DNA from 2 places in the Mesorhizobium sp. C432A genome. Region 1 is predicted to be linked to the other one. Evidence: predicted binding sites of a transcription regulator. Region 1 holds the regulator's gene; the other holds the start of a gene.
What was found. Region 1 encodes LexA, which represses DNA repair genes until DNA is damaged. Its sites were predicted from a motif close to TGTTCNNNNTGTGTTCNG; they were not measured.
Positions count from the first base shown of each region.

Region 2: the regulator LexA is predicted to act here: its motif matches at 12,326-12,343, upstream of dnaE (DNA polymerase III subunit alpha).

Region 1 is NZ_CP100470.1:4,020,250-4,036,436, forward strand. It holds gene NLY33_RS19490 (LpxI family protein) at 1-327, shown strand, start outside; gene lpxB (lipid-A-disaccharide synthase) at 317-1,495, shown strand; gene gltA (citrate synthase) at 1,621-2,952, opposite strand; gene gltX (glutamate--tRNA ligase) at 3,133-4,557, opposite strand; gene arr (NAD(+)--rifampin ADP-ribosyltransferase) at 5,022-5,438, shown strand; gene NLY33_RS19515 (ComEC/Rec2 family competence protein) at 5,551-8,007, shown strand; gene lexA (transcriptional repressor LexA) at 8,001-8,783, opposite strand; gene NLY33_RS19525 (GntR family transcriptional regulator) at 8,989-9,753, opposite strand; gene kynU (kynureninase) at 9,922-11,169, shown strand; gene kynA (tryptophan 2,3-dioxygenase) at 11,275-12,111, opposite strand; gene NLY33_RS19540 (AMP-binding protein) at 12,108-13,733, opposite strand; gene NLY33_RS19545 (hormone-sensitive lipase) at 13,900-14,730, shown strand; gene NLY33_RS19550 (molybdopterin molybdotransferase MoeA) at 14,776-15,981, opposite strand; gene moaC (cyclic pyranopterin monophosphate synthase MoaC) at 15,982-16,187, opposite strand, start outside.
Region 2 is NZ_CP100470.1:4,574,546-4,590,732, reverse strand. It holds gene gcvP (aminomethyl-transferring glycine dehydrogenase) at 1-2,066, opposite strand, end outside; gene gcvH (glycine cleavage system protein GcvH) at 2,084-2,452, opposite strand; gene gcvT (glycine cleavage system aminomethyltransferase GcvT) at 2,459-3,559, opposite strand; glycine riboswitch at 3,709-3,795, opposite strand; gene NLY33_RS22400 (hypothetical protein) at 3,985-4,986, shown strand; gene NLY33_RS22395 (molybdopterin-binding protein) at 5,138-5,929, opposite strand; gene NLY33_RS22390 (cytochrome b/b6 domain-containing protein) at 5,931-6,806, opposite strand; gene NLY33_RS22385 (DUF1345 domain-containing protein) at 6,943-7,635, opposite strand; gene NLY33_RS22380 (YaiI/YqxD family protein) at 7,657-8,130, opposite strand; gene gfa (S-(hydroxymethyl)glutathione synthase) at 8,194-8,763, opposite strand; gene NLY33_RS22370 (S-(hydroxymethyl)glutathione dehydrogenase/class III alcohol dehydrogenase) at 8,831-9,958, opposite strand; gene NLY33_RS22365 (acetyl-CoA carboxylase biotin carboxylase subunit) at 10,197-12,209, shown strand; gene dnaE (DNA polymerase III subunit alpha) at 12,470-15,997, shown strand; gene NLY33_RS22355 (nuclear transport factor 2 family protein) at 16,167-16,187, shown strand, end outside.

The sequences.
Region 1 (16,187 bases):
GGTGGCCGCACTGTTGCCCTGGAAGGCGTCGAGGGCACCCACGGACTGCTCGAGCGGACGCAGCAGTTGCGCGGCCATGGCAGGCTGGCCGGCAAGACGCGCGGTGTCCTGGTCAAATGCGCCAAACCTGGCCAGGAATTGCGTGCCGATCTGCCATCTATTGGCCCCCAGACCGTCGAGGCGGCGCATGCCGCGGGGCTCGCCGGCATTGCCGTCGAAGCCCGCCGTTCGCTCATCCTCGAAGGCCCCGCCGTTGTCGCGCGCGCCAATGCGCTCGGCCTGTTCGTGTTCGGCCTGCCGGCTGCGGAGTCTGTCCATGGCAGCTGAGAAGCCGCTGAAGATTGCCATCGTCGCCGGCGAAGAATCCGGCGACCTGCTCGGCGCCGACATCGTGCAGGCGCTGAAGCGCATGACCGGGCGCGAGGTGCAACTCGTCGGCACTGGCGGGCGGCATCTGCAGGCGCTCGGACTGGCGCCGCTGTTCGACGGCGCCGAGATCGCGCTGATGGGGCTCAGCGCCATCCTGCGTGACTTGCCGCGCCTGATGCGGCGGATCAGCCAGACGGCAAGTGCTGTCGCCGCCGAAAAACCCGACTGTCTGATCACCATCGACAGCCCCGATTTCTCGCTGCGCGTCGCCAAAAAGATCCGCGCCGCCGATCCGTCGATCCCGATCGTCCATTATGTCTGCCCGAGCGTCTGGGCGTGGCGGCCGGGTAGGGCGGCCGCGATGAAGCCCTATGTCGACCACATACTGTGCATCCTGCCTTTCGAGGTAAAGGAGCTCAGCCGTCTCGGCGGCCCGCCTGGCACTTACGTCGGACATCGCCTCACGCATGATCCAGGCGTGCAGGGCGCGGCCAGGGCGCAAGCCCAGCCACGCGATCTCTCGGCCGATCACGTCAAGACGCTGCTCGTCCTGCCAGGGTCGCGGCGCGGCGAGGTGAGCCGGCTTATCGGTCCGTTCGGCGAGACGGTGTCGGCGCTGCGCGCGCGTGGCCACCGGCTGCGGCTGTTGCTGCCGACGGTGCCGCATGTCGCCGAACTGGTCAAGACATCGGTGGCGCGCTGGGATCAGGAGCCGGAAGTCATCCTCGATCCCGAGCGCAAGTGGCAGGCCTTCGGCAAGGCCGATGCGGCGCTGACCGCGTCTGGAACGGTGTCACTGGAACTGGCGATGTCGGGTGTCCCGATGATCTCTTGCTACAAGTTCGATCCGATCATGCTGATGGCGCAGAGCCTGATCACGGTGTGGAGCGCTGCTTTGCCCAACCTTATTGCCGACCGGCCGGTCGTGCCGGAAAGCTACAACCAGTATGTGCGGCCGCACTATCTGGCGCGGCAGCTCGAGGCACTGTTCTCAGACACCGCCTACCGCGCTTGGCAAAAGGACGGCTTTGGCGAGGTTGCCAGACGCATGGCCACCGACAGGCCCTCCGGCGACATCGCCGCCGATGTCGTTCTTCGCCACATCGGGAGAGCGAATAGGGCTTAGCGAGTGAATAGTGAATAGTGAATAGTGAATAGGATTAACGAGCTCTCGACTATAATCAAGCTGCTACTTACTACCTGCTATTACTACCTGCTATTCACTACTTACCATTCACCATTCACTCTCTTTCACCTTTTCGCAATCGGCACGTAGTCGCGTTCCGGGGCGCCGGTATAGAGCTGGCGCGGGCGGCCGATCTTCTGGTGCGGGTCCTCGATCATTTCCTTCCACTGCGCGATCCAGCCGACGGTGCGCGCGACCGCGAACAGTACGGTGAACATGGTGGTGGGGAAGCCCAGCGCCTTCAGCGTGATGCCGGAATAGAAATCGACGTTCGGATAGAGCTTCTTCTCGATGAAGTAGGAATCGGTCAGCGCGATCTTTTCCAGCTCCATGGCGATGTCGAGCAGCGGATCGTCCTTGATGCCGAGTTCGCCCAGCACCTCATGCGCCGTCTTCTGCATGATTTTCGCGCGAGGATCGTAGTTCTTGTAGACGCGATGGCCGAAGCCCATTAGCCGGAACGGATCGTTCTTGTCCTTGGCGCGGGCGATGAATTCCGGGATGTGGTCGACATGGCCGATCTCGCCCAGCATGTTGAGCGCCGCTTCGTTGGCGCCGCCATGCGCCGGGCCCCACAGGCAGGCGATGCCGGCGGCAATGCAGGCGAACGGATTGGCGCCCGACGAGCCGGCAAGGCGCACCGTCGAGGTCGAGGCGTTCTGTTCGTGGTCGGCGTGCAGGATGAAGATGCGCTCCATGGCGCGCGCCAGCACCGGATTGATCTTGTATTCCTCGCACGGCACCGCAAAGCACATATGCAGGAAGTTGGCGGCGAAGTTCAGCTCGTTCTTCGGGTAAATGAAGGGCTGGCCGATATGGTATTTGTAGGCCATGGCTGCAATCGTCGGCATCTTGGCAATCAGCCGCATCGAGGCGACCATGCGCTGATACGGGTCCGAAATGTCGGTGGAGTCGTGATAGAAGGCCGACAGCGCGCCGACCACGCCGCACATCACAGCCATCGGATGCGCGTCGCGGCGGAAGCCGGTGAAGAAGCGCGACATCTGCTCGTGCACCATGGTGTGGCGCGTCACCCGGTAGTCGAAATCGTCCTTCTGTGCCTTGGTCGGCAGTTCGCCGTAGAGCAGGAGGTAGCAGACTTCGAGGAAGTCGCCATGCTCGGCCAGCTGGTCGATGGGATAGCCGCGGTGAAGCAGGATGCCGGCATCGCCGTCGATGAAGGTTATCGCCGACTCGCAGCTCGCCGTCGAAGTGAAGCCGGGATCGTAGGTGAAGGCGCCGGTGGTGTTGTAGAGCGCACCGATGTCGATGACGTCGGGCCCGACCGAGCCGCTCCGCACCTTGAATTCATGCGTCTTGCCGGCCAGTTCGAGCGTGGCAGTCGACGGGTGCGTCGTCTTGCTGCCGGTTTCCAGTCTCGTCGCAGCTTCGCTCATTCTCAAACTCCTTCATCTTCCTCATGCCGGCAAGGCAATTCCTGCAAACGACACGTCGAAATCACCGGAATGCGCGAACTCGCCACCGCATTTAGGAAGTGCGTGCCAGATTGGGCCAAGGCCTAATGTTGCACTGCGAAACCCGCCTTTCAATGCCAATCTTTTTGGGCCAGCTCGCTCCTAATCGATTTGATCCGCAATCCGCGCCAGGCTTTCCTCGCGGCCAAGCACGGCAAGCACGTCGAACACGCCGGGCGAGGTGCTGCGGCCGGTAAGGGCCGCCCGGAGCGGTTGGGCCACGGCGCCGAGCTTGTGGCCGCCGGCCGCTGCGAACTTGCGCACCGCGGCTTCAGCCGCGGCAGCCGACCAATCGCCCGAAACAGTCTGCAAAGCGGCATGTGCGCCGCGCAGGATCGCGCGCGCGTCGGCACTGAGCAGTGCTGCCGCCTTCTCGTCGATCGGCAGCGGCCGCTCGACGAACAGGAAGGCAGCGCCATCGGCCAGTTCCACCAGCGTCTTGGCGCGCTCTTTCAGGCCAGGCAAGGCGGCCAGCAGCTGCGCCTTCCTGGCGTCGTCGAGACGGGCGGCGATAGCAGATCCGCCTTCGAGGTATGGCAGAGTGGCGACGAAAATGTCGAACAGCTCGGTATCGGCCATCTTGCGCATATGCGCGCCGTTGATTGACTCGAGCTTGGCGAAGTCGAAGCGCGCCGCACCCTTGTTGACATCGCCGATGTCGAACCACGAAATCATGTCCTTGATCGACATGATCTCGTCGTCGCCATGGCTCCAGCCGAGCCTTGCCAGATAGTTGAGCAGTGCCTCGGGCAGATAGCCCATGGCGCGATAAGCCTCGACACCGAGTGCGCCGTGCCGCTTCGACAGCTTGGCGCCGTCGGCGCCGTGGATCAGCGGGATATGCGACATCGACGGGACGTCCCAGCCCATGGCGTTGTAGATCACCGTCTGGCGCGCGGCGTTGGTCAGATGGTCGTCGCCGCGGATGATGTGGGTGACGCCCATGTCATGGTCGTCGACGACGACGGCATGCATGTAGGTCGGATTGCCGTCCGAGCGCAGGATGATGAAATCGTCGAGGTCCTTGTTGGGGAAGCGCACCTCGCCCTGCACACGGTCGTGCACCACGGTTTCGCCCTCGGTCGGCGCCTTGATGCGGATGGCGCCCTTGACGCCGGGAGGCGCCTCCGAGGGGGCACGATCTCGCCACTGGCCGTTGTAGCGCGGCGGCAGGCCCTTGGCGCGTGCGGCCTCGCGCATCGCCTCGAGCTCGGCAGGCGTCTCGTAGCTGTAATAGGCCTTGCCCAGGCGCACCAGCTCCTCGGCCACCTCACGGTGGCGCGGCGCGCGCTCGAACTGCGATATGGCCTCACCGTCCCAGGAAAGGCCGAGCCAGGTCAGCCCATCCAGAATGGCCTGTGTCGCCGCCTCGTTGAAGCGTTCGCGGTCGGTGTCCTCGATGCGCAGCACCATCGTGCCGCCGGTGTGCTTGGCGTACAGCCAGTTGAACAGCGCCGTGCGCGCGCCGCCGATATGCAGATAGCCGGTGGGCGAGGGGGCAAAACGGGTGACGACCGTGTCGGACATGGAACTCTCGGGAAGCCTTGGAAAGCGGAGCGTGATCGCGCGGACTTTCGCGCTTTGCGCGTTCATGTAGCATAGGGGGTCTGGGGCGCAAGGGGCAGACCCGATGGCTGGATGAGGCCGGGGGCACGTCGGCAATTATCGTTTGCGTCAACTGGCGGTGGAGCCTTGTAGCACAAAAATCTGTTCGCACCTCCGCGCAACCTCATTTGGCAGCAGCGTCAATGTCTGGGTTTCATTCGGCTGCAGCGCCCGTCACAGTGCCTGGAACATCGCTGCGACGGTGGTAGCCCCCTCTGACGAGCGGACATTTCTTCACGGATGCGGCACTGCCCGACACAACGCCGCCGTGACAGCGTTGGCTTGGTCACGCATATTGACCTTTCTGCAATCATTATCGTGAACACCGCAACTGTGTGCGGTCCGGCCTCGCCACGAAGGAGGAATGATTGAAAGAAGGACTACCGATGACCAGAAACGCCGACCATACGGAGGGTGATCCGTTCTACCATGGTACCCGGGCGGATTTGAAACCCGGGGATCTGCTGAGCGTCGGCCACCCTTCCAATTTCAGAGGTAAACCACTGTCATGGATCTATTTCACCCAGACACTGGAAGCCGCCATCTGGGGAGCAGAGCTTGCAACGGGTGACGGTCGTCAAAGGATTTACATCGTAAAGCCGACGGGGTTTTTTATGGATGACCCTAACCTGACCGATAAAAAATTTCCCGGTAATCCGACGAAATCCTACCGCTCCCGTGATCCGTTGCTCATCCTGGGGGAGCTCGCTGAATGGCAGGGTCATACACCGGAACAATTGAAGGCAATGCACGATGGGCTTGCTCGCCTGAGGGCGGAGGGCCGGGATATGATTGAGGATTGAGCGTCCTTGGCGAGTGATCGTCAATTCCGGCGCGGTGGACGCGACCGCACGGACTTTCGCACTTTGCGCGTTCATGTAGCATAGGAGGTCTGGGGCGCAAGGGGCAGACCCGATGGCTGGACGTGGCCGGGGCACGAAGGAAGGCGAAGGCGGCGAGGCAAGCGTCAGCGAACGCTCGCTGTTTGCCGATAGTCCCTATGCCGAGCCGCTGCCCCTCGCGCTGCCTGAGCCGCATCCCGGCATAGCGCCCGCGCTGCCCGGTCACGCCTTGCCGGCGCAAGTCACAGCGCCCGGATCTATCGCCCGACTGCGCAGACGGCTTCGCCGCCCGTCATGGCCCGCGCTCCGCCGCAGCCTTGCCGTGGCCGCCAACACGGAGCTCGACCGGGGCGTCGCCTTCCTGCTGGTCCCGGTTTTCCTGGCAGCCGGCGTCATCGTCTACTTCTCGCTGGCCGGCGAGCCGGGCTTTGCGCAGCCAATCGCCATTGTGGTGCTGGCGACATGTTGCGCTGTCGCCACGCGATCGCGGCCGAGGACGCATCTGTTCTGCATGGCCGCGATGCTGTGCGCGCTCGGCGTCGTCGCCGCCAAAGTCGAGACCTGGCGCGCCGGAACGCAGATGCTCGGCTCCGAGATCCAGACACGGCTGACCGGCCGCGTCGTCAGTCTCGAACAGATGGAGAGCGGGCGCATCAGGCTGACGCTCGACGTGGTTTCGACCGCTTACCCCAAGCTGCGCTACGCCCCGGAGCGGGTCAGGCTCTCGGCGCGGACCGTTCCCGCCGATATGACCGCCGGCTCCCTGATCACCGGCTATGCCAGGCTGTTGCCGCCGACCGGTCCGGTGCGGCCGGAGAGCTACGATTTCTCCTTCGACAGCTATTTCACCGGTATCGGCGGCAGCGGCTTCTTTCTCGGCAATCCGAAAACCATTGCTACGCAGGGACCGCCGCCGCTGACCGCGCGGCTCTCCTCGGCAATCGAGAGCGCGCGCGAAAACATTGCCGACCATATCAGGGGCAAGATCGGCGGCGCCGAAGGCGAGATTGCCGCGGCGCTGATTGTCGGCGTGCGCGCCGGCATCCCGGACGAGGTCAACGAAGCGATGCGGCGCACCGGCATCTATCACATCATCTCCATCTCCGGCCTGCATATGGCGCTGGTTGCCGGCACCATCATGGCGTTGCTGCGCGGCGCCTTTGCGCTGTTTCCGGATTTCTCCTCGCGCCGGCCGGTGAAGAAATATGCAGCAGTGGCAGCACTCGTCTCCATCGCCGCCTATCTCGTCATTTCAGGCATCGTGGTGGCTGCCGAGCGCAGTTTCATCATGCTAGCGGTCATGCTTGTCGCCGTGCTGTTTGATCGCGCCGCACTCACCATGCGCAATCTGGCGATCTCCGCCATTGCCGTCATCCTGGTGTCGCCGCACGAGGTGGTCGGTCCCAGCTTCCAGATGTCGTTTGCCGCCACTGCCGCCCTTGTCGGCGCCTATGCCGGCTGGGCCGATTACCGCGCCGACAAGGTGAGAACGCCACCGGCAAAGCGCTCCTTCGTCGGCTTCCTGTCGCGAAAATTCGCGCTGGCCATGGGCGGCCTCGCCATGACCTCGATCATCGCCGGCAGTGCAACCTTGCTGTTCGCCATCTGGCATTTTCAGCGTGTGTCGCCGCTCAGCCTGATCGCCAATCTGGCCGTGATGCCGATTGTATCGTTGATCGTCATGCCGTTTGCCGTGCTCAGCGCGCTGGCGATGCCGTTCGGCGCCGACGGACCGTTCCTCTATGTGATGGGCAAAGGCCTGACGGCGATGATCGCCATATCGGCCTGGATTTCCGAGCGCTCGCCGGTCGATGCCGTCGGGTTGATTTCCATCCGCTCGGTGCTGCTGGTGACGGTCGCCCTCGTCATCGCCACCATGGCCACCACCTGGCTCAGGCTGGCGGCCGTGCCTTTCGCGCTGGCCGGCCTGTTGACGGTGCCGCAGGTGCTTACGCCCGACGTGCTCATATCCGAGGATGCGCATCTGGTGGCCATGCCGATCGGTGGCGGCGAACTCGCCCTCAACCGCGAACGCTCCAACGAATTCACCACGGACAATTGGAAACGGGCGCTGCGGGCCGAAACCATTATCCCACCTGAGATTTTCGAGTCAACAGATACGCGGTTCGATCTCGATCCGCTCGATCTGCCGCCCGGCTCGCCCTTCTATTGCACCGGCGATCTCTGTATCGCCCGGCACCCTTCCGGAGCCATTGTAGCGCTTGCGAAAGACCGCAAGACGGCGCGGCCGGCCTGTGCCTTCGCGAGCCTGATCGTCATCGATGACGCCACCGCCTACAATCCGTGCCGCGACCCGCTGGTGCTGGTCGTGACGAAGAAACAGCTGGCCCGCGACGGCAGCGCCGCCGTCTTCTTCGATCCGCAATCGGCAGCTGCAGCGCCAACCATCCGCTTCGCCGTCGACAAGCCGTATCGCCACTGGCACGAGCAACGCCGCTTCTCCCGCGAAGCGCGCGGCCTGCCGCCTTACAACCAGCGTGAAAAGTACAAACCCAAGCCGGCTCAGTAGCGCCGGATCAATCCGACAAGCTTGCCCTGCACCTTCACCCTGTCCGGTCCAAAAATGCGGGTCTCGTAGGCCGGGTTGGCGGCTTCCAGGGCGATCGAGGCGCCCTTGCGGCGGAAGCGTTTCAGGGTCGCTTCCTCATCGTCGACCAACGCCACCACGATCTCGCCGGGGCTGGCTGTGTCGGCATTGCGGATGATGACCGTGTCGCCATCGAAAATGCCGGCCTCGATCATCGAATCGCCCTTGACCTCGAGCGCGTAGTGTTCGCCGCCCATGATCATATCGGGCGGCACCGAGATCGAATGGGTCTGATGCTGGATGGCGTCGATCGGCACGCCGGCGGCGATGCGTCCCATAACCGGGATTGAAATCGCGGAAACGGCATCGTCATTGCCGGCCGACATCGAACGCGACGGCGAGCCCGGCTTGATCTGGCGGCCGAGACCGCCTTGGCCCAACGCGCCTTGTCCTTGGCCGCCTTGCCCTTGGCCGGTTTGACCAAGACTGCCCTGAATGACGCTCGGCGAAAACTTCCTCGCCGCATTGAGGCCTGGTGCGATCGAGTCGGGCAGCCGCAGCACTTCCAGCGCGCGCGCCCGGTTCGGCAGCCGGCGAATGAAACCGCGCTCCTCAAGCGCCGTGATCAGGCGGTGGATGCCGGACTTGGAGGCGAGGTCGAGCGCTTCCTTCATCTCGTCGAAGGACGGCGGGATTCCGCTCTCCTTCAGGCGTTCATGGATGAACATCAGAAGCTCATGTTGTTTGCGCGTCAGCATCGCGGCCCCCAAGGGTTCTGAAACCAGAATCAGAAAAAACAAACCCAGAACAAACACTATCTGTTCCAGTTGTGTTCCGCAACCTTTTAAAGTTTAATGAATGTGTTGACGTTTTGTTCAGCGTAACGTTCGGCGCTGCGAGCGCCGCCTGCGCCCAGTTGCCAGCAACGGGGTGAAACGAAGACAAAGTGCCCTGCGTCGTCGGCTACGATCGCCGCTTCCTTTTCGGACGGGGCTGCGCAGCATCCGCGCGGGGTTCTCTCTGGGCATAGACCCGCAGCGTGTAGCCGATGTGAGCGGTCATCAGAGTTTTCGCACGTTCGACGTCGCGATCGAGGGCCGCTTCCATCAGGGCGGTATGGTGTTCGATCGCCACGGCGTCGCGCAGGGCCGCCACGGCCTTCCGGTGTCCGTCCGTGCGGCCGGCGGCGGCGCGCAGCGTCGGGGCCAGACCCAGAAAGCGGTGATGGCGATGCAATTGGTCGGAAATCGTTGCATTGAAGCGCAGCAGCCAGCTGGATGTCGCGGCACTGAGCAGCGCCGCATGGAAGGCATCGTGTTTTTCGTACCACGCGTCGACCGCATCATCCGATGGATCGTCGAGAACAGACCCGCACCGTGAGAGACGATAGTGGGCGGCAACGACCGCGTCTTCCCACTCACGGTCGCCCTTCTCGATCGATTCCACCAGCAGGGGCAGTTCGACCACCAGCCGCGCACGTGCCAAATCCTCGAGCTCCGCCCGAGAGACGGGAGCGACCGCAAACCCGCGGTTGCTGATGGCGGTCACAAGCCGTTCCGCCTCCAGCCGCGACAGCGCCTCGCGCAACGGCGTCCAGCCGATGCCGTAGGTGTTGCGCAGCGTGCTCAGCTTCAACGGCGCGGCAGGCGCCAGCCGGGTCGCAAGAATATCGCGCCTGAGCAGGCGATAGGCCACTTCCGTCTTCGAGGTCTGCTCGTCATCCAGCATCGTGATCCATCAGACATAAACGCTCGGGCGGATCATTATATATCAAAGCCTTTCAATGGGTGAATTATATATAATGTTTGACAGTTCAAGGGCGACCACTCAAGATCGCCGGCATGTTTGGGCGGCAGGCTCCGCCGCGCGCGTTTGTCCATGGAGGGGCGCCGGATCATGAGCACGACACCCGATCTCGCTACAATCGAAGCAATGGATGCCGCCGATCCGCTGCGCTCCATGCGTGAACGCTTTGTCTTGCCGCAAGGCGTGATTTATCTCGACGGCAATTCCCTGGGCGCCGCGTCAGCGGTCGTCTTCAGCGAACTGCAGCAGGCCGCCACGCAGGAATGGGCGCACGACCTCATTCGCGCCTGGAACACCGCCGGCTGGTTCAACATGCCGGTGGAACTCGGAGATCAGCTCGGGCGACTGATCGGCGCGGCTGATGGGCAGACGGTGGTCTGCGACACAACCTCGATCAACATCTACAAGCTGCTGCACGCAGCGCTCGGCATGCGGCCGGATCGGTCGGTCATCGTTGCCGAGGGCGACAGTTTCCCGACCGACCTCTACATGGCCGAAGGCGTCGCCTCGACCCGGCCGGGAACGCGGCTGCGGCTGGAGGGCGTCGACGCGGCCGCAATCGAGGAGCTGATCGACGACAGCGTTGCCGTCATCCTGGTCAACCACGTCAACTACAAATCCGGCCAGTTGCGCGACATGGCGGCGCTGACGCGCAAGGCACATGACGCCGGCGCGCTGATCATCTGGGATCTCTGCCACACGGCCGGCGCCTTGCCGGTCGAACTTGACCGTGCCAATGCCGATTTCGCCGTCGGCTGCACCTACAAATACCTCAATGGCGGCCCGGGCTCGCCGGCCTTCATCTACGCGGCCGAGCGCCACCATGACGATGCCCACCAGCCGCTCAGCGGCTGGTGGGGCCATGCGCGGCCCTTTGCCTTCGAGCAGGGCTTTGCCGTCGGCAGCGGCATTCGCCGCTTCCTGTGCGGAACGCAGCCGGTGCTGTCGATGCGGGCGCTCAAGGGCGCGCTCGATATCTGGAACGACGTCGATATGGCGGCGGTGCGCAGAAAAAGCATCGCGCTGACCGACCTGTTTATCCAGCTCGTCGAAGCCAGATGCGGCGCCTACCGGCTTGAACTGGAAAGTCCTCGCGACGGCAGCCAGCGCGGCAGCCAGGTGTCGTTCCTCCACCCGCATGGCTATCAGGTGATGCGGGCGCTGATCGAGCGCGGCGTGATCGGCGATTTCCGGGCGCCGTCGACCATCCGTTTCGGCTTCACGCCGCTCTATGTCGGATATGGCGATGTCTGGCAGGCGGTCGAAGTCCTGGAGGATATTCTGCGCACCGGCGCCTGGCAGGACGCCCGCTTCGCGGTGAAGACCGCGGTTACGTGAGAAACCAGAGCAATTTCAGGAAAAGTGTGAAGCGGTTTTCCGTCCGAAATTGCGTCAATCAAAGAGCTAGAGCATTTCGCCGTTTCCGTTAAACGGTGAAATGCTCTAGAGCCGGGTGCGGACCGTCCAGAGCTCCGGAAACAGCACGACCTCCAGCATCTTCTTCAGATAGGAGGCGCCTGAGGTGCCGCCGGTGCCGCGCTTCAAGCCGATGATGCGCTCGACCGTTGTGACGTGGTTGAAGCGCCAGCGGCGGAAGTAATCCTCGAAGTCGACCAGCTTCTCGGCCAGTTCGTAGAGCATCCAGTAGCGCTGCGGGTCGCGGTAGACGGTTTGCCAGGCAGCCAGCACGTCTTCGTTCTCACCGCGCGTCTCGCGCCAGTCCGTGCGCCCGGCATCGGCGCCGATGTCGAAGCCATTGCGCGCCAAAAGCAGAAGCGCCTCGTCGTACAGCGACGGCGTGGCCAGGATCGCTTCCAGCCTGTCCGTAAGATCGCGCCGGTGCTTGTGCGGCCCGAGCATGGCTAGGTTGCGGTTGCCGGCCATGAACTCGATGGCGCGGTACTGCCACGACTGGAAGCCCGAGGATTGGCCGAGCGCGTCGCGAAACTCGGTGTATTCGCTTGGCGTCATCGTGCGCAGCACGTCCCAGGCATTGTTGAGCTGCTCGAAGATGCGCGCGACGCGAGACAGCATCTTGAAGCTCGGTTCGAGGCGGTCGGCGCGGATAGAGCGGATCGCGGCGCCGATCTCGTGTAAAGCGAGCTTCATCCACAATTCCGATGTCTGATGCTGGATGATGAACAGCATCTCGTCATGGGCCGAAGACAGCGGCGCCTGCGCATCGAGCACCTTGTCCAGCTGCAGATAGTCGCTGTAGGACATCCGCTCCTTGAACGACATCTGCGCGCCATCGGACGCCGGATCGTGCGGCTTAATCAATTGCTCTTCTCCGCGCGCAACCGGAAGCGCTGGATCTTGCCGGTCTGGGTTTTGGGCAAGGCGTCGATGAACTTCACCGAACGCGGATATTTGTAGGGCGCGATCGTTGCCTTGACGTGGTCCTGCAGGCGTTTGACGGTCAATGCGTCCGGCGAAACACCTTGCACAAGCACGATATGCGCCTCGACGATCTGGCCGCGTTCACCGTCCTCGGCGCCGGTCACCGCGCATTCGGCGACGTCGGGATGCGAGAGCAGCGCCGCTTCGACCTCGGGGCCGGCGATGTTGTAGCCGGCGCTGACGATCATGTCGTCGGAACGCGCGGCGAAGTGGAAGAAGCCATCCTCGTCCTGCGTGAACGTATCGCCGGTGAGATTCCAGCCGTCGCGGACATAGTCCTTTTGCCTGGCATCGGCCATGTAGCGGCAGCCGGTCGGGCCGCGCACCGCCAGCCGGCCAGTAGAGCCGCGCGGCAACTCCCGCATCTCGTCATCGACGATGCGTGCCTGATAGCCGCCGACGGGTTTGCCGGTGGAGGCCGGCTTCATGTCGTCGAAGCGGTTGGAGATGAAGATATGCAGCATCTCGGTGGCGCCGATCCCATCGAGGATCGGCTTGCCGGTCTTCTCAGTCCATTCCTCGAAGACAGGCGCCGGCAGCGTCTCGCCCGCCGAAACCGCGACGCGCAGCGAGGACAAGTCAGCGCCTTGATCCATGGCCTTGAGCATGGCCCGATAGGCGGTTGGAGCGGTGAAGGAAATGGTCGCTTTGTAGGTCTCGATGATGTGGATCATGTTGGGTGGCGTCGCCTGTTCCAGCAGCGTCGCCGCGGCGCCGAAACGCAGCGGGAAGATGGCGAGCCCGCCAAGACCGAAGGTAAAGGCAAGGGGCGGGGAGCCGACGAAGATGTCGTCGGGCGTCACCTCCAGGATTTCGCGGGCATAGGCGTCGGCGACGATCAGCAGGTCGCGGTGGAAATGCATCGTCGCCTTCGGCACGCCGGTGGTGCCGGAGGTGAAGCCGAGCAGGGCGACATCGTCGCGGCCGGTGTTGACGGCAGTGAAGGTGACCGGCTTGTCGAGGGCGGCGCGGTCGAGTTCCGCGTCATGGTTGGCCGTGCCGTCGAAGCCAATGACCTGCTTGAGATACGCACTGCCCTTGGCGCAGGCGGTCATCTCGTCCATCAGCCTTGTATCGCAAAGCGCAACCGTGATTTCCGCCTTGTCGACGATCTTGGCGAGTTCGCCGGCGCGCAGCATCGGCATGGTGTTGACGACCACCGCGCCAACCTTGGTGGCGGCCAGCCAACAGGCGACCATGGCCGGGTTGTTGGCCGAGCGGATCAGCACCCGGTTGCCCGGCTTGACGCCATAATTCTCGACCAGGGCATGGGCGAGCCTGTTGGTCCAGTCGGACAGTTCCTTGTAGGTGCGGCGGCGGCCATTGCCGATCAGCGCGGTGTGGTCGCCGAACCCTTTTTCGACCAGCCTGTCGGTCAATTCGACGCCGGCATTTATGTGGTCGGGATAGTCGAAGCCGTCGAGCAAAAACTCCGGCCATTGCTCCGGCGGCGGCAGGTTGTCGCGCGTGAATGTGTCGATATGCGCTGATGGCCCAAGCATTTTCGGCTGCCCCTGTCTGCCTCGCGCCCATGGCTGAACAAGGCGCAGGATCGCACCAGTCGAAATTTGTTTCAAGCCTAAAATGTTTTTAGGTCGCAGGATTGACGCCGCCCTGTTCGGCGGCCATTCCTGTCGACTGAACTGAAGCCATCCGGGAGGGATGCAGATGCTCCAACATCGTGTTGCCGATTGGGACAATGCCTACGCCAACGGCGACAACATTGCCGGCAGCAATCGCTGGCCGGCCGCGTGGGACACACCGGCACAGGCTTTTCGCGACACAATGTCGGCGTCCGGTCGGGCCAAGCTCGACATCGCCTATGGCGACAGCCCGCGCAACAGGCTCGATCTGTTCCTTCCCGATGTCATGCCCAAAGGGCTCGTCGTCTTCATCCATGGCGGTTACTGGAAGGCGTTCGACAACAAGCCATGGTCGCATCTGGCCAACGGCGCGGTTGCCAATGGCTTTGCCGTGGCAATGCCGACTTACACGCTTTGTCCCGACATACGCATTTCCGGCATCGTCAGGGAAATCGCGGCGGCGATCGGCAAGGCGGCGACGATGGTCGGCGGGCCGGTGATCCTGACCGGGCATTCCGCCGGCGGCCATCTCGCCTCCAGGATGGTGACGACAACGACGCCTCTGGCCGCCGATGTGGCCGGCCGCATACGCAATGTCGTCTCGATCTCCGGGGTTCATGATCTGCGGCCGATCATGCGGACGGGGATGAACGCGACACTGGCCATCGATGAAGCGGAAGCACTGGCCGAAAGCCCGGTTCTGCTGCGCCCCATGCAGGGCGCGCGCATCACCTGCTGGGCCGGCGGCGGCGAGCGGGCGGAGTTCCTGCGCCAGAATGCGCTGCTTGCCAACATCTGGATCGGCCTCGGCGCCACGACCAGCACAGTGGTCGAGCCGGACCGGCATCATTTCAGCATCGTCGACGGGCTTGCCGATCCGACACATCCGCTGACGCGGACATTGCTGGCGGAGTAACAACCAGTCTTATCTCTTGGAATTAACGGCTTGGATCCGCGACCTTCAGCGCAACATCAGAACGCTGCAAGCAGCGCCTGCTTCTGCCGCCGGAGCGAAGGGCTCGCGCACGATCAGGCCGGTGGCGTCGGCCAGCATTCTCAGCATCGAGGAATCCTGGATGCCGAACGGCGTCGCCACCAATGCGCCGGCTTCTTCCCGGACCACGGCGCGCACATAGTCTTGCCTTAGATCATTGGCCGGCATCGCGGCGCCAAGCTGAGCCTGGCGGATGTCCTGCCGGTGGGGACGGCCGCCGAGCTGCGCCAATAACGGCTTCAGGAACAATTGCGAGCAGACCAGGCTCGCCACCGGATTGCCGGGCAGGCCGATGCACCTGATATCGCCCAGCCGCCCGAACATCAGCGGCTTGCCCGGGCGCATGGCGAGCTTCCAGAAGTCGAGGTTCATGCCTTCGCCGGTCAGCACGTCATGGACGAGATCATGGTCGCCGACCGAGGCGCCGCCGAGCGTGACGATGACGTCGGCTTTCGCATCGACCGCCTTTTTCACCAGCGCCGCGATCGCTTCCTTGCGATCGGCCGCTATACCGAGATCGAGCGCGCGAGCGCCGACCGACTGCGCCACAGCAGCGACGCCATAGGCGTTGGACGAGATGATCTGGTCGGGGCCAGGTTCGCTACCCGGTGGCAGCAATTCGTCGCCGGTGGCGATGATGGCGACCAGCGGCCGTTGCACCACGTTCAACCGGGGATGATTGGCCGACGCCGCCAGCGACAATGCAGCCGGATCGAGCACGCGGCCTTTCTCCAGCAGCACGTCGCCTTGGGCAAAATCCAGTCCAAGGCGGCGGATGTTACGGTTCTTCGCCGTCGGTTCGGTGACCTCGATCCGGCCACCGCCGAGATCGCGGACATTCTCCTGGATGACGATGGTGTCTGCGCCTTCCGGCAGCGGCGCGCCGGTGAAGATGCGCACAGCTTCCGCCTTACCTACAGCGCCGTCAAAGCCTCGCCCTGCAGGCGCCTTGCCGATCACCGAAAGCCTCGCCGGGAGGGTCGCCACATCCCGCGCCCGTGCGGCATAGCCGTCCATGGCAGATGCATTGAAAGGCGGCTGGGTACGCAGCGCCACGACCGGCTCCGCCAGCACCCGGCCGGCCGAATCCGCCAGCGCGACGCTTTCACCGGGCAACGCCACAGCGCCGTCGAGTAGGCGTTGAAGCGCCTCGGCGACCGGAACCAGCGCCATTTACGAACCCGCCTTGTAGTCGCCGGACTTGCCGCCGGTCTTTTCCACCAGCTTTATACCGGAAATCACCATGGCGCGGTCGACCGCCTTGGCCATGTCGTAAATGGTCAGGCACGCGACAGATGCCGCGGTCAGCGCCTCCATCTCGACCCCGGTCTTGCCGGTGACGCGGGCGAGCGCGGTGACCCTGAGGCCGGGCAGCGTGG
Region 2 (16,187 bases), 550 kb from region 1:
ATGCAGAAGGTCTTGTGCAGGTTCATGTGGCAGACATCGGCGCCGATATCGGCGGGCCGCGCCAAAGCAACCAGGGCGTTAAGGTTGGCGCCGTCGAAATAGACCTGGCCGCCATGCTCGTGAATGAGAGCGCACAGGTGGCGCGCGCCTTCCTCGTAGACGCCGTGCGTCGAGGGATAGGTGAACATCAGGGCTGCGAGATTCTTCGAATGCTCGTTGGCCTTGGCCCGCATATCGTCCATGTCGATATTGCCGTCCTCCAGGCAACGCACGACGACGACGCTCATGCCGGCCATCGCCGCACTCGCCGGATTGGTGCCATGCGCGGACTGGGGGATCAGGCAGATGGTGCGATGGCCTTCGCCACGCGAACGGTGATAGGCGCGGATGGCGAGCAGGCCGGCATATTCGCCTTGGCTGCCGGCATTGGGCTGCAGGCTGACGGCGTCGAAGCCGGTGATCTCCGCCAGCCAGCCTTCCAGCTCGCCGACCATGGCGCGATAGCCGGCCGAATGGCTGGCCGGCGCGAAGGGATGGAGGTTGGCGACAACAGGCCAGCTGACCGGCATCATTTCGGCCGCCGCGTTGAGCTTCATGGTGCAGGAGCCCAACGGGATCATGGTGCGGTCGAGCGCCAAATCCTTGTCGGCTAGCCTGCGCAGCAGGCGCATCATGTCGGTCTCGGAGTGGTTTTCGCGGAAAACCGGCTGGGTCAGAAACTCCTTGCCGCGCGGCTTGCCGGGCATCGCGCCGGCCTCAGTAGCGCCGGACTTGGCGCCGAACAGGGCGGCGATAGCCTCGAGATCCGCCTCGGTCGAGGTTTCGTCGAAGGCGATGCTGATGCGGTCGGCATCGATGACGCGCAGCAGCCGGCCACCTTTTTCAGCGGCAGCGGCGATCGAAGCTGCCTTGCCCTTCACTTCGGCCGTCACCGTGTCGAAACGGCTTGAGCCGAGCACGGAAACACCAGCGGTTTTCAGGCCTGCTGCGAGGCCGTTGGCGAGCTCATGAATTCGGGCTGCGATCGCCTGCAAACCAGTAGGCCCGTGCCAGATCGCGTATGCGGTCGCCATGTTGGCAAGCAGCGCCTGCGCGGTGCAGATGTTGGAGGTCGCCTTGTCGCGGCGGATATGCTGTTCGCGCGTCTGCAGGGCGAGGCGATAGCCGGGACGGCCCTTGCTGTCGATCGACTGGCCGACGAGGCGGCCGGGCATCAGCCGGGTCAGCTTGTCGGAGACGGCGCAATAGGCGGCGTGCGGGCCGCCAAAGCCCATCGGCACGCCAAAGCGCTGCATCGGGCCGACGGCGATGTCGGCGCCAAGCCTGGCCGGCGCTTCGGTCAGCGTGAGCGCAAGCGGATCGGCGATGAAGACGACCACGGCGCCGGTGGCGCGAGCCTTCTCGATCGCCGCCTTGTGGTCGCCATAGACGCCAAACGTGTCCGGCCAGGAGACCAGCAGGGCGGCGGTGTTGTCGTCGATGGTCTCGCCATCGATCTCGATGCCGAGCGGCTCGGCCCGGGTGCGCACGACGTCCAGCGTCTGCGGATGCGGCGTGCCGGCCAGCGCCACCTTGGTGCGCTTGTCGCGGTGATGGCGCAGCGCGATGCCGACCGCTTCGGCCACCGCCGTCGCTTCGTCGAGCAGGGAGGCCGAAGCCACCGGCAGGCCGGTCAATTCGGTGACCAAGGTCTGGAAGTTGAACAGCATTTCCAGGCGGCCCTGGCTGATCTCGGCCTGGTAGGGCGTATAGGCGGTGTACCAGGCCGGGTTCTCGAACAGGTTGCGCTGGATGACCGGCGGCACATGGACGCCGTGATAGCCGGCGCCGATGAAGCTCTTCAGCACCCTGTTTTTTGCCATGATCGCCGACAATTCGGCCAGCGCTTCGGCTTCGCTCGCCGGCGCGGGAAGGGCTAGCGGCAGATCGAGGCGGATCGACTGCGGCACGGCCTGGCTGATCAGCGTCTCGACGGAGGGAACGCCGATCACGGCAAGCATGGCTCTGACGTCGTTTACATCAGGACCGATGTGGCGGGCCGAGAAGGGGGTAAGTGCTGCGCTCATGGCAATAGGTCCTGATGTCAACCGATATGGGCTTTGTAGGCGGCCTCATTCATGAGGCCTGCGAGTTGGCCTTCGTCGGCGAGCTTCATCTTCCACAGCCAGCCGTCGCCGGTCGCAGCGGAGTTGACCAGCGACGGGTCCGAGGACAGCGCGCCGTTGGCGTCGGTGATCTCGCCATCAACCGGCGCATAAACATCGGATGCCGCCTTGACGGATTCGACGACCACGGCGGTGTCGCCCTTACTGAGTTTGGTGCCGATTTGAGGCAGTTCGACGAAGACGAGATCGCCAAGCTGTTCCTGCGCATAGTCGGTTATCCCGACGGTGGCGATGCCTCCCTCGACGCTCAGCCATTCGTGATCTTGTGTGAAATAGGTTTTTGCCATCGGAATTTATCCTTTGCGGTAGCGATGAGGAGTGAAGGGCAAGGAACTGATATCGATCGGGATTTTCGTCCCGCGAACGTCGGCGAAGAGTTTCGTGCCCGGCTTGGCCAGGGCGGTTGTGGCGTAGCCTATGGCGACGGGATGGCCGGCCGAAGGGCCGAAGCCGCCTGAAGTGACGTGGCCGGCCGGATCGCCGTCGGCATCGAACAGGGCGGCACCGGCGCGCACCGGCTGGCGGCCGTCCGGCTTCAGGCCGACGCGCTTTTGCGACGGTCCGCGCTCAAGGATCGAACGCAACGCGTCAGCGCCGATGAAGGATCCGCTGGCGCGGAGATCTTTGGGGATCGCCCACATCAGGCCGGCACTGGCCGGATCGATCTCCGGCGTGATGTCCTGGCCGTGCAGGCAGAGGCCGGCTTCCAACCGCAGCGAGTCGCGGGCGGCAAGGCCGATCCACAACACACGCTCGTCCTCGAGCAGTTTGGCGACCAGAGCCCGCGCATCCGCCTCCGGCAGGCCAATCTCGAAGCCGTCCTCGCCGGTATAGCCGGAGCGGCTCATGAACCAGTTTTGCTTCGGCTCGATGCCATGCATGAACAAGAGTGAGCCGGTCTCGATGCCGGCGCGGGACAGAGCGGCCCAGGCTTCGGGTCCCTGGATCGCCAGGAAGACGCGATCGAGCGCATCGACTTTCACATCGAAATCGGTCGCCAGCGCGCGCAGATGCTTCTCGTCCTCGACCGCATTGCCGGCATTGGCGACAACCATGAACCTGGTATCGCCGAGTCGGGTGACGATCAGATCGTCGATGATGCCGGCGGCCTCGTTGAGGAAGAAAGTATATTTGGACTGCGAAATGTCGAGCGCGCCGGCATCGAGCGGGCAGGCGCGGTTCAGAAGTGCCGCAGCGCCCGGCCCGCTGACCGCGAACAGCTTCATATGCGAAATGTCGAACAGGCCGGCATGTTCGCGGGTGTGAAGGTGCTCCTTCATCACGCCGGCCGGATAGGTCAGCGGCATCGACCAGCCGGCGAAGGCGCCAAAGCGCGCGCCGGCGGCGGTGTGCAGATCTTCGAGGGGTAGGTGTTTGGTGTCGTCGCCCGTCATGTCATCTCCAGAGTCGCACGCAATCGGCCGCTGCTGGCGACCAGTCCGTGCCCCTCTGTCTGAAGCCTGAGAGACTCGCGCAACCGGAACTCTGTCGGCGACGCTTACACCTTCGGCGCGGGGGCAAGCCCCGACTTTCCAGAGTGTCTTTCCCGTCTACGGTTCTTTTGCCTGAGAGATTTCGGGCGATTTCCCCTTCGGCGACAGCTCGCGCTGCTCTCTCCCGCAAACAGGTAGGACTCAAAACTTGAGCCCTCGACGCGCCATCCATAGCTTGTCGGCGACACCTTGTCACCTGCCCGCGACATCTTCCTGACAAGTCTTCGCTAACCACGCCGTTTGCCGGTTTTTCAAGACAATGCCGATATTCTGGGCCGATTGTTTGGCCGGCAATTGCGTTGGGCACGGCGGATGGGGATTGACAGATGGGCGAACGGATCGGGAGCGCGCCGGTGGCGGGGCTGGCCTCGAAGGACCGCATCACGGCGGAAGATGTCGTCATGCTGCGTCGCGAAGTGTTCGCCGACGGCGTGGTGACGCGCGGCGAGGCCGAAGCACTGTTTGCGCTCGATGCGACAGCGACGGACAGGTGCCAGGAATGGCCTGAATTCTTCGTCGAGGCGGTTGCCGACTACATCGTCCATCAGGAAAAGCCGGCCGGCTATATCTCAGAGGACAATGCCGACTGGCTGATCAGAACGATCTCGCGCGACGGCATGGTCGACAGCCTCACCGAGCTGGAGCTGCTGGTGCATGTGCTGGAAAGGGCGAAATCGTCGCCCGGCCGGCTCTCCGCCTATGCGCTCGAGCAGGTCGCCAACGCGGTGGTCGACGGCAAGGGACCACTGATGCTCGGCGGCGCGCTGGTTCCCGGGCTGGTCGCCAAGGCAGAGGTCGATCTGTTGCGCCGCATTCTCCATGCCTATGGCGGCGACGGCAACATCGCCATCACACGGGTTGAGGCCGAGGTGCTGTTCCAGATCAACGAGCAGACCGCAGCGGCCCACAACGACCCGTCCTGGAACGACCTGTTCGTCAAGGCGCTCGCCAATTTCGTCATGTGTTCGGCCGGCTACGAAGCGCCGACGCGCGATGTGGCGCTGCGTCGTGACAGTTTCTTGGACCAGGCCGAGCCCGAAATTGGTGGCTTCTTCAGCCGCATGGTGTCGGGCGGACTGGCCGGCATCATGGAAGCCTATCGTTCGCCCGGCGATATCGAGGCCGAATGGGAGTCGAAGAACCGTGCCGCCGAGGCACTCGCGCGCCGCGCCGAGACGATCGACGCCAGCGAGGCGAAATGGCTGGCCGATCGCATCGGCACCGACCGCCCGCTGCGTGACAATGAACGCGCGCTGCTGACGCTGATCAAACTCGCCTCGCCGGAGATACATCCGGCGCTCAAGCCACTGCTCGACAAGGTTGCTTAAGCCGCGCCGTTTTCTGCGACCGTTTTGCAGAGGACGATATTGGAGTGTCTTCAGGCCAATCGCCAAGTTCGGCCACGCGCTCGAAACCGGCTTCCTCAGGCAAGCTCGGTTCGGTCGGAGTCAGATCGTGCTCGGTCAGAATGCGAGGCCATCAAATCCCGCCATACCAGTCATAGCCATTGTCTTCCCAATAGCCGCCGCGGCCGCCGCCAATATTGGCAAAACTGTCGACGAGCTCGATCTTGTAGAGATACTTCGGCATCTTGTAGCCGAGCTGTCGTTCGACGCGCACGCGCAGCGGCGCGCCGTTTTCGACCGGCAGCGGCTTGCCGTTGAGGCCGTAGGCCAGGATCGTCTGCGGGTGGCGGGCATCGATCAGGTCGATGGTGCCGTAATATTTGATTTCCCCGGAGAGGCTGCGATCGATCGTATCGAGGCAGTGGAACATGACATAGCGGGCCTGCGGCTTGACCACAGCCTGGTCGAGCACCAGCGACAGCGGGGTGCCGGTCCATTTGGCGATGCAGCTCCAGCCTTCGACACAGTCGTGGCGGGTGATCTGCGTGCGGCTCGGCATGTTCTCCAACTGCTCGCGGCTGAGCGACAGCGGCTTTTCGACCAGGCCCGTTACCTCCAGCCGCCAGTCGGCGAAATTGTTGGCGAGCAGGCCCTTGTAGGTGTCATCGTCGGGCGCGGTGACGCCGTTCGGCCGCTGCGGCTGGCGGATGTCGGCCTCGGTGAATTCCGGCGCCAGAGCATCGCGGCCGGCAAGCCAGCGTTGCGCGCGGTAGGTCAGGCCATTGGCGTTTTCGAGGAAACTGCGCAGGCCATCGCCCATGCCGAGCTGGCTGTCGAAGGCATCGCAGCCCGACAACATGATGCCGGAAACGCCGAGGCCGGCGCCCGTCAGGAACTTTCGGCGGCTGATCTGGAATTTGGCCATCTCACGCACTCCTCTCGGTGTCGCCATGCCTTGGCGGATCGGTGCGGTACCAGCCGGTGATGATCGAGCGCAGTTCGTTGATCGGGCCGGCGGCGAGGATCATCAGCATATGGACGATGAAAAAGCCGACCAGCAGCACCATCACCGTGAAATGGATGGTGCGCGCCGTCTGCCTTCCGCCGAGCAGTTCGTTGAGCCAGGGCAGCACCGAGTTCATGCTCGGCGACATGGCAAGGCCGGTGATGATAATGAGTGGCAACAGCACGAACAGTACGCCGCCATAGGCCATTTTCTGCAGCGTGTTGTATTCGCGTGTGTGGTGGAACCTGAGCTTGGCGTGCTCGATGATGTCCTGCGGCAGCCGCTTGAGATCGTCAAGGCGCGGCGCCAGATCGCGGCGCAGATGGCCGTTGACCAGGCTGGCGACCAGCCAGACGACCAAGGTGGTTGTCAGTATCCAGGCGAAGAAGAAATGCACGACGCGGGCGGTGCCGAGATCGTAATAGGACGGGATTGTCGCCCAGGACGGGAAGGCACGCGACGTTTGCTGCCGGGCCGGGCCCGACCAGCCGAGCACGCCTGTGGTGTCGAAGCGATGGCCGAAGATTTCGGTATAGCCGCGCGGGCCGGTGGCGGTGTTTTCGGCGCCGATGGCAAAGACGGTGTTGTTGTACTCGAAGCCGGATTGCTTGCCGATGTAGAGCTGCGGCCGGGCATTGAAGATCTGCAGGCCGGACAAAAGCAAGAAGAACAGCGAGATCGCCCACAGCCAGTGCGTCAGGCGGGTCCAGCGCGATTGCCGGTAGATCAGCGTCGCATCCTTCGTTGAGGCGGCATCGACGCCTGCGCCGGGCTGACTCATGGTAATGGTTTCCATCTTTTCCTCGCCTCCGGCTGCGCGATCCTGGGATGGCCGCGCTCGTCCTTGTCCTCCCAATACGTCGCTATCGAAAGCGATGTTTCATGCGATCACGTTTTTATTACGGGCACGGGTTTATCGCGGGCACGGATACTCAATTGCCGAGGCTGACCGCGAGATTGACGACGGCGGCGACGATGACGGTGTTGAAGAAGAACGACAGGATCGAATGGACAAGCACCACGCGGCGCATATGCGAGGTCGTGATCGCCGTGTCGGCGGTCTGCGCGGTCATGCCGATCACCGTCGCGAAATAGAGAAAGTCCCAACCATCCGGCCGTTTGCTGCCGGGAAAATCGAGGCCGCCGACCGGTATCTTCTTCTTGGTTTCGGCATCGATCGCGTCGCCGTCCATCCAGTAGACATGCGCATAGTGGAGGGCGGCCATGGCATGGATGGTGAACCAGCCAAGCGGGATCGACAGCATGGCGAAGCCGAGTTCGATGGGGTCGCGATCCTTGTGATTGATCAAAAGGAACAGCAGGACGATGGCCATGGCGACGATGCCGAGCGTGATGGCAAAGATGCCCAGCACTGGGAGGTCCAGTTCGCGCGCGTTCTTGCTGAGATAGCGGCCGGACAGCAGCGGCATCTTGGCGATGACGAGCGCGATGAAGACGACGAAGAACGCATCGGCGGCAATCGAGATCGAATAAGCAAGCCGCGTGGAGACGGGGAGCGATCCAATCAAAGGCAATACCGCGGCAAATACGACCAGACCGACGGCTAGCGACACAAAGAACTGCTTGTGCCGCTGCAAGGGGTTATTCGGCGATGTGTCGGCCATAGCCCGACCTCGGATGATGCTTCACGTCTGGTCGGGTGTGACGGATTTCAGAGCCCGCCGCAAGATACGGTCGAGCTCACCCAGGAAACGCGAGCGATCCTGTGGCGCAAAGCTGGCATTGTAGCCCTTGCTCTCGCCGGTTTCGCGCAGATGCTGCTTCAAATCGCGCATTGCAACCGCCATGCCGATGGTCTCCGGCGTGAACGGCCGGCCGGTTGGCCCAAGCACATGCGCGCCGAGCGCCACGGTGCGAGCGGCAAGCGGGATGTCGGCGGTGATCACGATGTCGTTGGGTTTTGCGTTCTCGACGATCCAATCGTCAGCGGCATCGGCGCTTTTAGAGACGACGACGTTGCGGATCATAGGATCGCGCGACGGACGCAGCCCGCCATTGGAGACGTAGGTGACGACCACGCCATGGCGCTCGGCGACCTTCTCGACCTCGGCTTTCACCGGGCAGGCGTCGGCGTCGACGTAGATGGCGGGTGCCGGCATTGTCTCTCCAAACGAACATGGGGCCGGCATGTTACCCGGCCCCATGGCAGAAATCTCGTACTGTCAGGCCGGCCGCGCGCCCGACTTCTTCGCCGTCCAGGTGGCAATGTAATCCATCAGGCCGGGGTTGAGACAGTCATAGGGCTCGAGGCCCATCGACTTCAACTGGCCGCGAATGCCGTCCATGCGCTTGGGGGCAACACCGGATTCGATGATCGACGACACGAAGGCGGTGAAGCCTGGCGGCGACCAGCCGTCTTCCTCGAAGCGTTCGGGATGGATGAAGGACAGGCCCTTGAACGGATGGTCGCGCTCGACCGGCCCGTGCATGTGGACGCCGCAGCCGGTGCAGGCGTGACGCTGGATGAGTGCCGAGGGATCGACCACTTTCAGCTTGTCGCCATTCTCGGTGACAGTGACGTCGCCCGTGCCGGCGACCGCCACGACCGAGAACACCGCGCCGTCAGGCTTCCAGCATTTGGTGCAGCCGCAGGCATGGTTGTGCGCGATCTGGCCCTTGACCTTCACCTTCACCGGCTTGCTGGTGCAGGCGCAGACAAGCGTGCCGCCGGCAAAGCTTGCGCTCTCCTTTGGCAAGCCATTGTCGATTTTGGGATGCAGTTTCTCAGGCATTTTATTCCTCCCTTGTTGAACCCGTGCAACTTCAGTCGCTGGCCCTTCGGTCGGCGGCTTCTTCTCCTCAATAAACGACGACGCTCCTGATCGACTTGCCCTCATGCATGAGGTCGAAGCCCTTGTTGATGTCCTCAAGCTTCAGCAAATGGGTGATCATCGGGTCGATCTGTATCTTGCCGTCCATGTACCAGTCGACGATTTTTGGCACGTCGGTGCGGCCGCGTGCGCCGCCGAAGGCGGTGCCCATCCAGGTGCGGCCGGTGACCAGCTGGAACGGCCGGGTCGAAATCTCCTGGCCGGCGCCGGCCACGCCGATGACGACCGACTTGCCCCAGCCGCGATGCGAGGCTTCCAGCGCCTGGCGCATCACCTTGGTGTTGCCGGTGCAGTCGAATGTGTAGTCGGCGCCGCCGATCTGGTCGGCGCCGCGCTTGGTCAAGTTGACGAGGTGAGGAACGATGTCGCCGTCGATCTCCTTCGGATTGACGAAATGCGTCATGCCGAAGCGCTCGCCCCATGCCTTCTTGTCGTTGTTGAGGTCGACACCGATGATCATGTCAGCGCCGGCGAGCTTCAGGCCCTGGATGACGTTGAGGCCGATGCCACCGAGACCAAAGACGACAGCAGTCGCGCCTTGCTCGACCTTCGCGGTGTTGATGACCGCGCCGATGCCGGTGGTGACGCCGCAACCAATGTAGCAGATCTTGTCGAAGGGCGCGTCCGGGTTGACCTTGGCGACGGCGATCTCGGGCAAAACGGTGAAATTGGAGAAGGTCGAGCAGCCCATATAGTGGAAGATCTTGTCCTTGCCGATCGAGAAGCGCGAGGAGCCATCGGGCATCAAGCCTTGGCCCTGCGTGGCGCGGATGGCGGTGCACAAATTGGTCTTGCGCGACAGGCAGGATGGGCACTGCCGGCATTCCGGCGTGTAGAGCGGGATGACGTGGTCGCCCTTCTTGACCGAGGTGACGCCCTTGCCGACATCGACGACAACGCCAGCGCCTTCATGGCCGAGGATTGCCGGAAACAGGCCTTCGGGATCGGCGCCCGACAGGGTGAACTCGTCGGTGTGGCAGATGCCGGTCGCCTTGATCTCGACCAGCACCTCGCCTTCGCGCGGTCCGTCGAGGTCGACCTCCATGATTACCAACGGCTTTCCGGCGGCGACAGCGACAGCGGCGCGGGTTTTCATCAGGCAATTCCTCCCAAGGCGATTGGTCTTCAGGCTTTCAGGGTTTTTATACTGTTTCAACCCGATTTGGCGACCAAATATGGCGCAAATCTTGGCCCAGTCGTCGGCGAGCCCGATCTTCGCCTCTCGGCACGGGCCTGGCGGGGAGGGAGTGTCTTGATGGGTGCGCTGCCGGCGGTGCTTGAGCCCGGCTGCCGAAGCCCATAAGAAGGACGAAAGACCCGAGGAAACGCCTTCGATGTTCACGAAAATCCTGATCGCCAATCGCGGCGAGATTGCTTGCCGCGTCATCAAGACGGCGCGCAGGATGGGGATTGCCACCGTAGCGGTCTATTCCGACGCCGATCGCGACGCCGTGCACGTCGAAATGGCCGACGAAGCCGTGCATATCGGGCCATCGCCTGCCGCGCAAAGCTATCTCCTGCCTGAAAAGATCATCGCTGCCTGCAAGGAGACGGGCGCGCAGGCCGTGCATCCCGGCTACGGTTTTCTGTCGGAGCGGGCCGCCTTCTGCGAAGCGCTTGAGGCTGAGGGCATTGTCTTCATCGGTCCGAAACCCAAGGCTATCAAGGCGATGGGCGACAAGATCGAATCGAAGAAGTTCGCCAAGGCCGCTGAGGTGTCGACGGTTCCCGGCTGGCTTGGTGTCATCGAAAATGCCGACCATGCCGAAAAGATCGCCGGCGAGATCGGTTATCCCGTGATGATCAAGGCCTCGGCCGGCGGCGGCGGTAAAGGCATGCGCATTGCCTGGAGCCAGTCGGAAGTGCGCGACGGCTTCGACCGGGCGCGCTCGGAGGCGAAAAGCTCGTTCGGCGACGACCGAGTCTTCATCGAAAAGTTCGTCGTCGATCCGCGTCATATCGAAATCCAGGTGCTGGCCGACGCGCATGGCACCGCCCTCTATCTCGGCGAGCGCGAATGCTCGATCCAGCGCCGGAACCAGAAGGTTGCGGAAGAGGCGCCGTCGCCATTCCTCGATGCCAGGACGCGCAAGGCCATGGGCGAGCAGGCCGTGGCGCTGGCCAAGGCGGTCGACTACCAGAGCGCCGGCACCGTCGAGTTCATCGTCGATGCTGAAAAGAACTTCTATTTCCTTGAAATGAATACACGATTGCAGGTCGAGCATCCGGTGACGGAGCTTGTTACCGGCATCGACCTGGTCGAGCAGATGATCCGTGTCGCCGCCGGCGAGAAGCTGGCGATCGAGCAGAGCGACGTCAAGCTGAACGGCTGGGCGGTGGAAAGCCGGCTCTATGCCGAGGATCCCTGTCGCAATTTCCTGCCCTCGATCGGCCGGTTGACGCGCTACCGGCCGCCGGAGGAGGGCAAGTTCGGCGATGTCTTCATCCGCAACGACACCGGCGTCACCGAAGGCTCCGAGATTTCGATGTTCTATGATCCGATGGTGGCAAAACTCTGCACCTGGGCGCCCACGCGTATCGAGGCCATCGATGCCATGTCGGAAGCGCTGGACAGTTTCGTCGTCGACGGCATCGAGCACAACATCCCGTTCCTGGCGGCGCTGATGCAGCATCCGCGCTGGCGCGAGGGGCGGATATCGACGGGCTTCATCGCCGAGGAATATCCTGACGGCTTCGCGCCGATCGTGCCCAATGGCGATGAAAAGGCAGTGCTGGCGGCGATCGCCACCGCGGTCGAGCTTCTGCGCCGCGATCGGCTTGACCGGCTGGGCGGGCGGCTGGCGCCGCATTCGGGCGCACTCAAGCGCGATTGGGTGGTGAAGCTCGGCGACGACTATCTCCAGGCTTCGATCATCGAGGGCATGATCTCCATTCCGATGGAAATCGATCTGTCGGTCGATGGCGGCAAAGCGCTGACCGTGGCGTCCGACTGGCGGCCGGGCGACCTCATCTGGCGCGGCACTGTCGGTGCCCGCAAGGTCACGGCGCAGATCAGGCCGGCGCCGAACGGCCTGCGCATTGCCTGGAAAGGCATGTCGGTGACGGCGCGCGCCATGCTGCCGCGCACGGCGGAGCTGGAAAGGCTGATGCCGGAGAAGGTGGCGCCGGACACGTCCAAGATGCTGCTTTGCCCGATGCCGGGCCTGGTCGTGTCGATCGCGGTTGCCGAGGGGCAGGAGGTCAAGGCCGGCGAGACGCTGGCCGTGGTCGAGGCGATGAAGATGGAAAACGTGCTGCGCGCCGACCGCGATCTTGTCGTGTCGAAGCTCAACGCCAAGCCGGGTGACAGCCTGGCTGTCGATGCGGTGATCATGGAGTTCGCCTAGAGATTGTTTGGAAATTCTACTCCGGCGGCCATCTGAAGGTGGTTTCTGCGCTTCCCGTGCTCACGGACCAATGGCCGCTGCGCTCCGGTTCTCGAAACCACCATCATATGACTCGCCAGAGCGAATTTCGAACAATCTCTGAGCCGTGCGGCTGGGTACGGAAGCCTGTGGTCGGTGGTCATTTGTGCTGGACTGGCATCGCCCGGTCCGGGACAATACATCTCCATCGACTCAAAGCCCTTCGAGCAATTTGAAACATCATGGCGGATGACAAACTTCCACGCGATCCCCTGAGGCGCGAAGCAGCGCTCGCTGCTGCGCGCCCGGAGGCGCCGGCGCGGCCGTTCATCCATCTGCGCGTGCATTCGGCGTATTCGCTGCTCGAGGGCGCCTTGCAGGTCGCCGCCGTTGTCGGTCATGCAGTCAAGGACGAGTGCCCGGCAATCGCAGTCACCGACACAAACAATCTGTTCGGCGCGCTGGAATTTGCCCAGAAGGCGGTGAAGGAAGGCATCCAGCCGATTATCGGTTGCCAGATCGATCTCGCCTTTTCCGGCGAGACCAGCGACGCGCAGCGCGACCGCCGCCGCCATGGTCCGGAGATGCACGCCGTGGTGCTGCTCGCCGCCACCGAGGCCGGCTACAGCAACCTCGTCAGGCTGGTCAGCCAGGTCTATCTGGAGACGCCGCCGGGCGAGCCCGTGCATCTGACGTCAGCAATGCTGGAAGGCCATAGCGATGGCCTGATCTGCCTCAGCGGCGGGCCGCGCGGCCCGATCGGCCGGGCGCTGAAGGAGGATCGCCGAGATCTTGCCGAGACGCGGCTTCTGGCACTCAAGGCGCTGTTCGGCGACCGGCTCTATGTCGAGCTGGACCGTGTTTCCGGTTATGACCGCGCTATCGAGAAATCATCGGTCGACCTTGCCTATATCCATGATCTGCCGCTGGTCGCCACGAATGAGGCGTTCTTCGCCGCCCGCGACGACTATGAAGCGCATGACGCGCTGATCGCCATTGCCGAGGGGTCCGTCGTTGCCGCCGACAACCGTCGCCGGCTGACTTCGGACAATTTCCTGCGCAGCCAGGCGGATATGGCGCGGCTGTTCGCCGACCTGCCGGAAGCGATCGACAACACCGTCGAGATCGCGCTGCGCTGTTCCTACTATCCCAAGACCCGCAATCCGATCCTGCCACGCTTTACCGGCGGCGATGTCGCCGACAATGAGGTGGCGCTGAAAGCGGAGGCCGATGAACTGCGCCGGCAGGCCCATGAAGGTCTCGACGCCCGGCTGGCGGCGCATGGACCCACCGCCGGCTACACGGTCGAACAATACCGCGAGCGGCTCGATTTCGAGCTCTCCATCATCGAGAAGATGAAATTTCCCGGTTACTTCCTGATCGTGGCCGACTTCATCAAATGGGCGAAGGCGCAAGGCATTCCGGTCGGGCCGGGCCGTGGTTCGGGCGCCGGATCGCTGGTCGCTTACTCCACCACCATCACCGATATCGATCCGCTGCGCTTCTCGCTGCTGTTCGAGCGCTTCCTCAATCCGGACCGCGTGTCGATGCCCGACTTCGACATCGACTTCTGCCAGGATCGGCGCGAAGAGGTCATCCGCTACGTCCAGCAGAAATATGGCCGCGACCAGGTGGGACAAATCATCACCTTCGGTACGCTGCAGGCGCGCGCGGTGCTGCGCGACGTCGGCCGCGTGCTGCAAATGCCTTACGGCCAAGTCGACAAGCTCTCCAAAATGGTGCCGCAGAACCCGGCCAATCCGGTCAAGCTGGCGGATGCCATCGCCAACGAGCCGCGCTTTGCCGAGGAGGCCGAGAAGGAGCCGATCGTGCAGACGCTGCTCGATATGGCGCAAAAGCTGGAAGGGCTCTACCGCCACGCTTCGACGCACGCCGCCGGCATCGTCATCGGCGACCGGCCCTTGTCGGAACTGGTGCCGATGTACCGCGATCCGCGCTCCGACATGCCGGTCACCCAGTTCAACATGAAATATGTCGAGCAGGCCGGGCTCGTAAAATTCGACTTCCTCGGCCTGAAGACGCTGACGGTGCTGGAGACGGCGGTGAAGCTGATCCGCCGGCGCGGCATCGAGATCGACCTGGCGACGATCCCGCTCGACGATCCTGAAACCTACGCCATGCTGTCGCGCGGCGAAGTGGTCGGTGTGTTCCAGGTGGAAAGTGCCGGCATGCGCAAGGCGCTGATCGGCATGCGGCCCGACTGCATCGAGGACATCATCGCGCTGGTGGCGCTCTACCGTCCCGGCCCGATGGAGAACATCCCGACCTACAACGCCAGAAAGCATGGCGAAGAGGAGATGGCATCGATCCATCCCAAGATCGACCATCTGGTGAAGGAGACGCAAGGCGTCATCGTCTACCAGGAACAGGTGATGCAGATCGCGCAGGAACTGTCGGGCTATTCGCTCGGCGAAGCCGATCTGCTGCGTCGCGCGATGGGCAAGAAGATCCGCGCCGAAATGGACAAGCAGCGCGAGCGTTTCGTCACCGGTGCGGTCGAACGCGGCGTCGGCAAGCCGCAGGCCGACTTCATCTTCGACCTTCTGGCCAAGTTCGCCGACTACGGCTTCAACAAATCGCACGCGGCCGCCTACGCCGTCGTGTCCTACCAGACCGCCTATCTCAAGGCGCATTACCCCGTCGAGTTCCTGGCGGCGTCGATGACGCTCGACATGGGCAATACCGACAAACTCGCCGATTTCCGCCAGGATGCGCTGCGTCTCGGCATCGAGGTGGTGGCGCCGTCGGTGATGACCAGCTTCCGCAATTTCGAGGTCGGCGAGAACCGCATTTACTATTCGCTGGCGGCCCTCAAGGGCGTCGGCGACGCTGCGGTCGAGCACATCGTCGCCATGCGCGGCGAAAAGCCGTTCAAGAATCTCGCCGATTTCTGTGAAAGGGTCGATCCCAAGATCGTCGGCAAGCGCGTCTTCGAAAGCCTGATCATGGCCGGCGCGCTCGACTGCTTCGGCCACGACCGCGCCCAGATGATGGCCGGCGTCGAACGGATGATGGGGCTGGCTTCTCTGGCGCAGCAGAATGCCATTTCGGGCCAGCACGACATTTTCGGCGCGTCGCTCGGCGCGCAGCAGCAGGCGCTCAATTTGCCGCAGACCGATCCGTGGCTTGCCGCCGACCGGCTGCACCGTGAATTCCAGGTCGTCGGCTTCTATCTTTCGGCGCATCCGCTCGACGAGTACAAGGCGGCCCTGCAGAAGATGCGCGTGCAGAACTGGGGCGAGTTCTCGGCTGCGGTCAAACGCGGTGCCGCCGCGGGCCGGCTCGCCGGCACCGTCACCACCAAGCAGGAGCGCAAGACCCGAACCGGCAACAAGATGGGCGTCATCGCCTTTTCCGACACATCTGGCCAATATGAAGCCGTGCTGTTTTCGGAAGGGTTGGCGCAGTATCGCGATCTGCTCGAGCCCGGACGTTCGGTGGTGATCACCGTTTCGGCCGAGGATAGGCCCGAAGGGGTCAATCTGCGCATCCAGACGGTGCAGTCGCTGGAGGATGAGGCCAGCCGTATCCAGAAGGCGCTGCGCATCTTCGTTCGAAATGACGGGCCTGCGTCGGCGATTCAATCGCAGCTTACCCAGCGTGGGGAAAGTCAGGTAAGCATTATCGTCATCAAAGAAGAGGCGCAGGGCGAGATCGAGATCGAATTGCCCAACCGCTACCGCATCTCGCCGCAGATCGCGTCGGCCATGCGCGCGGTGCCGGGTGTGGTCGAAGTCGAGCTCGTCTAGGCTGCGCTGATATACACGGCAATCGCATCGACGTCGGCCAGTGCATGACGGCATAAAGATGCTCTGGGCCTGACATTGCAGCCGATAGGGCCAGCGTGCGGGGCGTGGTTGACCTGACCTTCCTTTGAACCACATGCGTTGAGCAGAAACTTCAAAGGAACGCACAATCATGCCCAGCCGCGAACGCGTC